Skermanella sp. TT6: one gene and its partner. The protein of the gene in region 2 interacts with the protein of the main gene of each other region in a pairwise test. Links are inferred from orthologs where the notes say so. Each region holds a gene or a part of one and is shown on either strand. Other genes may lie near its edges.

Region 1 (3,153 bases), 2.5 Mb from region 2 along the record:
TGCCGCCGTCGTGCGCGTCCACGGGACGAACAAGGCGCTGGCCATCACGACCGACTGCACGCCCCGCTACTGCTTCGCCGACCCCGTCCGCGGCGGCGCCCAGGCGGTTGCCGAGGCGTGGCGCAACCTGACCGCGGTCGGCGCCAAGCCGCTCGCGATCACAGACAACATGAACTTCGGCAATCCGCAGAAGCCGCGGATCATGGGCCAGTTCGCCGGGTGCATCCAGGGCATGGCGGACGCCTGCACCGTGCTGGAATTCCCGGTCGTGTCGGGCAATGTCAGCCTCTACAACGAGACCAACGGCGAGGCGATCCTGCCCACTCCGGCGATCGGCGGCGTCGGCATCCTGCCGGACGCGGCGCTGGCCGTCTCCCTCGCGTTCAAGGCGCCGGGCCAGGCGATCCTGCTGGTCGGCGAGACGCGGGGCCATGTCGGTCAGTCGCTCTACCTGAGGGAGATCCATGGCCGCGAGGAAGGCTCGCCGCCGCCGGTCGACCTTGCGGCCGAACGCCGCAACGGCGATCTCGTCCGCGACCTGATCCTCGACCGCGCCCTTACGGCCTGCCACGACGTCTCGGACGGCGGCCTGCTGGTCGCCTTGGCGGAGATGGCGATGGCGGGTCGGATCGGCGCCTCGATCGACCTGCCGGACGACATGGACGCCGCCGGATTCCTGTTCGGCGAGGACCAGGGACGCTATGTCGTCACCACGACCGACGCGGAAGTCGTGATCTCGCGTGCGGAGGCGGCCGGGGTGCCGGTGCGGCGCCTCGGCGCGACCGGCGGCGCCACGTTGACACTCGGTGCGGGTGACGCCATATCGGTTGATGGCCTTAGAACGGCACATGAAGCCTGGCTGCCGTCGATCATGGCAGGCGGTGCGGATTAAACCCACAAGCTGAGCGGGAAGGCTGAAAATGGCGATGGACGCGGCTCTCATCGAGAGCTTGATCAGGGAAGGCATCCCCGATGCCGAGGTTCGCATCGAGGATTTGCGTGGCGATGGCGATCATTACGCCGCGTATGTCGAATCCGCCGCTTTCAAAGGCAAGACGCGCGTTCAGCAGCACAAGATGGTTTACGACGCCCTGCAGGGCCGCATGGGCGGGGAACTCCACGCCCTGGCCCTGCAGACCAGCGTTCCCAAGGACGCCTGATTGACCTCCAACGCCGGTTCCCACCGCCGGTCGCCCCGAACGGTCGAATTCACGAGGATATCGAGAGATGGATAACTCCGTAGCAGAGCGGATCAAGAGCGACATCGAGAGCAACGACGTCGTCCTCTACATGAAGGGCACCCCTGTTTTCCCGCAGTGCGGTTTTTCGTCCGCCGTGGTCCAGGTGCTGACCCACCTGGGCGTCAAGTTCAAGGGGATCGACGTGCTGGTCGACCCGAGCCTTCGGGAAGGCATCAAGACCTTCAGCAGCTGGCCGACCATCCCGCAGCTCTACGTGAAGGGCGAGTTCGTCGGCGGCTGCGACATCGTCCGCGAGATGTACCAGACCGGCGAGCTTATGGAGATGCTGAGCTCCAAGGGCGTGGACGTTCAGGTCAAGGCCTGACCGCGCTCCGTCCTCGCAGAGACTTCAGGGAAAGGGCTCCGCAGGCGGAGCCCTTTTTCATGCCCGCATCCAAGTTCCCGGAAAAAACCCGCAGCCGCCTTTTGACATACATCTTCGTTAAGCCGGCGGTAATGCTTAGCACGCGAAAGTCCTGACCGAGTAAAATAAAAGGGAAAAGGACTTGGTCATGGCACGCGGTTCGGCTACGGCGCTTACCGGCGGTTTCGTTCGGGGTCTGACGCTGCGGTTCGTGGGATCGGCTGTCGCCTATGCCTTGCTCGGCATCGGGGTCGTCGGCGCCTCCATGTCGGTTCTCGTCCTCCTGGGCCTTCGCCGCTTCACGCAGGATTGGACTTCACTGATGGCCGAAGCGCGGCTTCCGGGTGCCGAGAGCCTGACGTCCACCGTCTCCCTGATGTCCTTCCTGGTGACCTGGGGAAGCGTGGCGACCATCTGCACGCTGATATCGGTGGGCCTGTTCTTCCTGTGGTTCACGCGGAGCCGGGTCGTCAACCCGCTGATGCGGCTGACCGGAGCCATCGACCAGTTGGCCGGGGGCCAGTCCACCGTCACGATCCCCTATGCCGCCCAGCATGACGAGATCGGCGTCATGGCGCGAGCCGTCCTCGTGCTCAAGCAGAACACGGTCGAAAAACTCCGTTTGGAGGCCGAGCAGGCTGCCCTCAAGCAGCAGTCCGAGGCGGAGCGACGGCGCGTGCTCGGCGATCTCGCGGGCCGCTTGGACGAAAGCATCGGCCAAGTGGTGGAGACCCTGTCCGGGGCGGCCACCGCGTTGCAGTCAAACGCCCAGTTGATGCTGAATTCCTGCGACGATGCCCGTGAGCGTTCGTCGGCCATCGCCTCGACCTCGAAGACCTCGTCCGCCAGCGTAGAAAGCTTGGCCTCGGCCGCGAACGCCCTATCGGACAGCATCGCCGATATCGAGCGCCAGACCGGAAAGGCAACGACCATCGCCCGCACCGGAATGGACCAAGTCGCCGCCACGAACGACGTGGTGGCCGGACTGAACGACACCGTGCGGGAGATCGGCCAAGTGGTCGGCATGATCGGCGAGATCGCGGCACAGACCAACCTGCTGGCGTTGAACGCGACGATCGAGTCCGCACGGGCCGGCATGGCGGGCAAAGGTTTCGCCGTCGTGGCGAGCGAGGTGAAGAACCTTGCCGGACAGGCCGGACGCGCGACCGAGGAGGTGACCCAGAAGATCCACCAGATCCAGGAGGTCACCGGCAAGGCGGTCGCGACCATGAGCAGCGTCGCCCAGACCATCGAGCAGATCGGCGGCATCGTCACCGACATCGCATCGGCCGTCGAGCGCCAGAGCAGCGCCGCCCGGACGATCGCCCACAATGTGGATACCGCCTCCGACGGGACGCGGCGGGTATACTGCGACATAGAGCGGGTCGCTTCGGCCACCGAGAATTCGGGGCGGACAGCCGACCAGGTGATGTCCTCGGCCCGCTCGGTCAACGACAAGGCCAGGGATCTGCGCGTGACCGTGGACAGTTTCCTGCAGAAATTGCGCAGCGCCTGACCTGTCCGGGCGCGTCGCAGGTCAGTCATGCC
Region 2 (5,361 bases):
CAGCCTGCTGCTGACCTCCCTGTCGAAGACCGAGGTGCGGCTCGACGTGCTGCTGGAGACGCTGCTCGCCGGCAGCCTCGCGCTGGCGCTCTGCGCCGCCGCCGGGGCCGCGGCGCTGAAGCTGGCGCGGCTGCCGGTGCGGCCCTACCTGCCCTCGATCATCCATCCCAACACCGGCAACCTCGGCCTGCCGATCGTCTTCTTCGCCCTGGGCGAGCCGGCGATGCCCTACGCCATCGCCTTCTCCACCCTGGTCCAGATCAGCCATTTCACGGTGGGCGTCGGGCTCGCCTCCGGCCAGATGTCGTGGCGCACCGTGCTCGTCTCGCCGCCGCTCTATTCGCTGGCGGTCGCGCTGGCGCTGATCGGCACCGGCACGCCGCTGCCCCGGTGGGTGCTGGACGTCACGGGCCTGCTCGGCGGGCTGACCGTTCCGCTGATGCTCCTGCTGCTGGGCGGGTCGCTGGGAAAGCTGAAGCTGTACCGGCTGGGCCGGCCGGCGGCGCTGTCCTGCCTCCGCGTCGGGCTGGGGCTGGCGGCCGGCCTTGCCGTGTCGAAGGCCCTGGGCCTGGACCCGCTGCCGGCGGGGGTGCTGGTCATCCAGTGCGCGATGCCGGTCGCCGTCTTCAGCTATCTGTTCGCCGTCCGCTACAACGGCCCGGCGGACGAGGTCGCCGGCATGATCCTGATCTCCACCCTGCTGGCGCTGGCGGCCCTGCCCTTGATCCTGCTGGCCGCGGCGTGACGGGACATCGCAGGCATTCCGGCGCCGCGCTTGACCCCCCGGGGCGCAGGACCGATATTCGATGACTGGTTTACGTATACGTAACATAGAGCACAGGTCCAGATGCCGCTTTCAGCACCCGCCCCGCGCGAGCATATCCATACCCGCCGGGTGACCTGCCGGGGCTTCCGCCGGGCCGACGGGCTGTGGGACATCGAGGGCCATATCACCGACGTCAAGACATACCCGTTCGAGAACGATTTCCGCGGCCCGATCGAGCCGGGCGATCCCATCCACGACATGTGGATCCGGCTGACGGTGGACGACCGGTTCGAGGTGAAGGCGGTCGAGGCGGTGACCGACAAGAGCCCATACGGGGTATGCCCGGCGATCACGCCGAACTTCCAGCGGCTGGTCGGATTGCGGATCCGGTCCGGGTGGACCCAGAAGGTCAAGGAGTTGCTGGGCGGCGTCGAGGGCTGCACCCATCTGGTGGAACTGCTGGGGCCGGTCGCCACGACGGCGTTCCAGACGATCTTCCCCGTGCTGGCGCGCGAACGGGCGCGGGGCGGGTCGGTGGACGGCGACTCGCCGTCCGCTCCCGCCGCGCGCAAACGCCCGCCGCTGCTGCTCGACACCTGCCACGCCTTCCGGAGCGACGGCGAGGTCACCCGGAAACAATGGCCGGAATACTATACCGGCAACGACTGAACCCCGGCGATCACTCGGCGGCGTCCGGCGTCTCGAACGGCGTCTGGTGGAACGGTTCGCCTTGCCCGTGGGAGGCCCGGGCATGTCCCTCCTCGGTGGCGGCCGCCCGGAAATAGGCCAGCGCGAAGACCCGGATCGCGGCGGTCAGGGACGTGGCCGGCTCCTTCCGCTCGTTGATCTGGGTGCACAGCGTGTGGATGGTGATCCGCTCGCGCCGGCATATGTCGTACAGGGCGTCCCACATGAAGGGTTCGAGCCGGCAGCTGGTCCGGTGCCCCGCGACGGTGACGTTCCGGCTGACCAGCGTGCTCGGCTTCATGGCCGCCTCCAGGCGCGGTGCGCCGGGTCCCTCGCCGTCCGTTGCGAATTCGGCGGGCTGGTTGTCGCGAGCGCCCGCCGGTTCGGAGGCGACCTCTGGCGCCGGGGCGGCTAGCGCCTGATCAGAATGCATTCGGTGAATCCCTCTCAATCGATCCTACGGAATGCGCCGCCGTCCGATCGACAGGGATCCTCGAAAAACCCATATCAGCCGAATGGTTGCGCAGGTGTGACTTTACGCACTTTCGAGGTAATTTCAACCAATGTCATATACCCTTTGGAAGATATTTCTTCATTACTGCTATCGCTCTGGTTGCTCTTGTATGCAGTCTTCCGCTGCCTGCATCCAGGGGACTTCACCTTGGCGGATCAGGCATCCTCCGCGGGGGTCAGTGTCCTGAGGCTCAGGGCGTGGACCCGCTCCCGCAGCTCGTCCGCGACGGCCTCGTAGACCAGGCGCTGGCGGGCGACGCGGGACTTCCCGTCGAAGGCGTCCGACACGATCAGGACGTTGAAATGGGTTTCGCCCAGGGGATCCGCGCCGGCATGGCCGGCATGGCGGTGGGAGTCATCGACGATTTCCAGCCGACTCGGGCGGAAAGCCTCGGTCAGCTTGGTACGCATGCGGGTCGCGTAGTCCCCGGACTGGGTCGCCGTGCTGGTCATCTTGAAACCGCCTTGCCGATGGGGCTGTTGAGGTGCGTGGTGCGGCGGATGCAGCATCGCCGCCCCTCGAAAAGTGCTATCGTCCCCTTCCCGCTGTCAAGGAAGCCCCTGATTGTCAGATCCCGGTTCCACCCGGCCCGCCCTTTCCTCCCCGGGTTCCCCGTCCGATACCGCAGGGGCCGGCACGGCCGGGACCGGGGCGAGCGCCACCGTCTCGGCCCGAAGCGCCTACCTGCTGCTCGCGACCGTCATCGTTCTCTGGGGGATCAACTGGCCGGTGATGAAGCTCGGCCTGGCCGACATCCCGCCCATGACCTTCGCCGTGATCCGGATGGTGCTGGGCGCGCTCTGCATGTTCGGCGTGCTGGCGGTGCGCGGCGGCATCCGCCTGCCGGACCGCCATGACCTGCCGATCGTGCTGTCGGTCGGGCTGCTCCAGATGGGGGCGTTCCTGGCGCTGGTGACGGTGGCGCTCCAGTTCGTGCCGGCCGGCCGGTCGTCGATCCTGGCCTACACCACTGCCCTGTGGGTCGTGCCGGGCGCCGCGCTGTTCCTGGGCGAGCGGCTGGGCGGCCGGCGCCTGGTCGGGTTCCTGCTCGGCATGGCGGGCGTGGCGGTGATGTTCAACCCGGCGGCGTTCGACTGGACCGACCGCGACGTCCTGATCGGCAACGGCCTGCTGATGGTTGCGGCGCTGGCCTGGGCAGCCCAGATCATACAGGTGCGCGGCCACACCTGGCATGCGTCGCCCCTTCAACTCGCGCCCTGGCAGTTCACGGTCGCGGCGGTGACCCTGCTGCCGTTCGCGGTCCTCCTGGATGCCGGCAAACCCATCGATTGGACCGCGCAATTGGCCGCGGTCCTGTTCTACAATGCGCCGATCGCCACGGCGTTCTGCTTCTGGGCGGTGGTCACGGTCAACCGTGCCCTGCCCGCCATCACCACCTCGCTGGGCACGCTCGGCGTACCGGTCGCGGGCGTCATCGCCTCGGCCGCGATGCTGGGGGAACCGGTGACGCTGACCAACCTGACGGGACTGGTGCTGATCCTCGGGGGACTGGCCTGGCTGGCCCTCGCCGACCGCAGGCCGTCCGGCAACCGATAGCCGCGCTGCGAGCGGGGATGCTTGCCAGCGCTTCAACCTCTGACCATACTTTTCCGATGCACAAGAACCGTGTCCAATACTCGACCCGTTTTTCCGAGGAGGCGCCGCCGGCGACCCGCTGCTGCGACATGCCCACATGCTCGGCCGCGGGCGAGTACAGGGCGCCTAAGGGCCGCGAGCGCCTGAACGAATATTTCTGGTTCTGCCTGGAGCACGTGCGCGAGTACAACAAGGCGTGGGACTATTACGCCGGCATGTCGGAGCGCGAGATCGAGCGGCACGTCCGCAGCGACGTGACATGGCAGCGGCCGACCTGGCCGATGGGCTTCTGGCGCACCCGCGAGCGGACGATGCACGAGGAGGCGATGCGCCAGTACGGCTTCCGCGACGCCGGCGACGGGGCCGGCGCCCGGGGGAACGGCCGCAACGGCCATGCCGACGGCGCCGCCAACCGGATGCGCACCCCGGAGGAGGAGGCGCTGGCCGACCTCGACCTGGAGCCGCCGGTGGACTTCGCGCGGATCAAGGCCAGATACCGGGAACTCGCCAAGATCCACCATCCCGACATCAATGGTGGCGACAAGACCGCGGAGGAGACGTTAAAACGGATAAACAGGGCCTACTCGGTACTGAAAACCAGCTACGGGGCCTGAGACGGCTTCCTCCGGATCCTCGGCAAGGGGGATCCTCCGCACGATAGAACCGGCGCCCGAGCCGTCCACCCAACCGATGAATGAAGCGACAGACACTATGGCCTCCGAAACGACACAACAATCAGCGCTGACCGGCTCGCTCCCGGACATCAAGGTCTCCGTCCGGCAGACTTTCGGGATCGACAGCGACCTCCAGGTTCCCGCCTTCAGCGCCAACTCCGAGCATGTGCCGGACGTGGACGACACCTACCGGTTCGACCACGACACCACGCTCGCGATCCTGGCCGGCTTCGCCTACAACAGGCGGGTGATGGTCCAGGGCTATCACGGCACCGGCAAGTCGACCCATATCGAGCAGGTCGCCGCCCGCCTGAACTGGCCCTGCATCCGGATCAACCTGGACAGCCACATCAGCCGCATCGACCTGATCGGCAAGGACGCCATCGTGCTGCGCGACGGCATGCAGGTGACCGAGTACCGCGAGGGCATCCTGCCCTGGGCGCTCCAGCATCCCTGCGCGATCGTGTTCGACGAGTACGACGCCGGCCGCCCCGACGTCATGTTCGTGATCCAGCGCGTGCTGGAGGTCGAGGGCAAGCTGACCCTGCTCGACCAGAACCGCGTGATCCGGCCGCACCCGGCGTTCCGCCTGTTCGCGACCGCCAACACCGTGGGCCTGGGCGACACCACCGGCCTGTACCACGGCACCCAGCAGATCAACCAGGGCCAGATGGACCGCTGGAACATCGTCGCCACGCTCAACTACCTGCCGCACGACGACGAGGTGAAGATCGTCGCGGCCAAGGTCCAGGGCTACGACGACGAGAAGGGGCGCCAGCAGATCGCGGCCATGGTCCAGTTGGCCGACCTGACGCGCGCAGGATTCATGTCGGGCGACATCTCGACCGTCATGTCGCCCCGCACGGTCATCACCTGGGCCGAGAACGCCAAGATCTTCAACGACATCCCGTTCGCGTTCCGGATCACCTTCCTGAACAAGTGCGACGAGGTGGAGCGATCGACCGTGGCCGAGTACTACCAGCGCTGCTTCGGCACCGAGCTTCCGGAGACCGGGGTCCGCGCCAACCTGGCGTAAGGAAGACGGGGGCGCCGATCCGAGGGTCGGGTGAGGGGCGCCCCGACCCGCGCGAAACAGCAGAGCCGAAGATAGACATGTCCGACAA

What was found.
Region 1: the proteins of IGS68_RS23230 (region 2) and grxD interact in binary tests that used the Escherichia coli proteins (3 or more experiments, as listed by UniProt). The link is inferred for Skermanella sp. TT6 from one-to-one orthologs.

Annotation. Positions count from the first base shown.
Region 1 is NZ_CP067420.1:2,527,734-2,530,886, reverse strand. The notes cover bases 1-2,896. They hold grxD (Grx4 family monothiol glutaredoxin), read left to right. Parts: upstream 1-1,227; coding sequence 1,228-1,566; downstream 1,567-2,896. Other genes in these bases: IGS68_RS11870 (methyl-accepting chemotaxis protein), read left to right, coding at 1,754-2,896; IGS68_RS11880 (BolA family protein), read left to right, coding at 921-1,160; purL (phosphoribosylformylglycinamidine synthase subunit PurL), read left to right, coding at 1-892. In the rest of the region: more of IGS68_RS11870, read left to right, coding at 2,897-3,121. UniProt on the Escherichia coli protein: Monothiol glutaredoxin involved in the biogenesis of iron-sulfur clusters.
Region 2 is NZ_CP067420.1:4,982,134-4,987,494, forward strand. The notes cover bases 772-3,658. They hold IGS68_RS23230 (BolA family protein), read right to left. Parts: upstream 2,420-3,658; coding sequence 2,123-2,419; downstream 772-2,122. Other genes in these bases: IGS68_RS23220 (DUF2889 domain-containing protein), read left to right, coding at 848-1,435; IGS68_RS23225 (ribbon-helix-helix domain-containing protein), read right to left, coding at 1,446-1,886; IGS68_RS23235 (DMT family transporter), read left to right, coding at 2,532-3,524; IGS68_RS23240 (J domain-containing protein), read left to right, coding at 3,581-3,658. Outside these bases: IGS68_RS23215 (AEC family transporter), read left to right, coding at 1-745; more of IGS68_RS23240, read left to right, coding at 3,659-4,177; cobaltochelatase subunit CobS, read left to right, coding at 4,275-5,273; cobaltochelatase subunit CobT, read left to right, coding at 5,351-5,361. UniProt on the Escherichia coli protein: Transcriptional regulator that plays an important role in general stress response. Has many effects on cell morphology, cell growth and cell division. Acts by regulating the transcription of many genes, including dacA (PBP-5), dacC (PBP-6), ampC and mreB.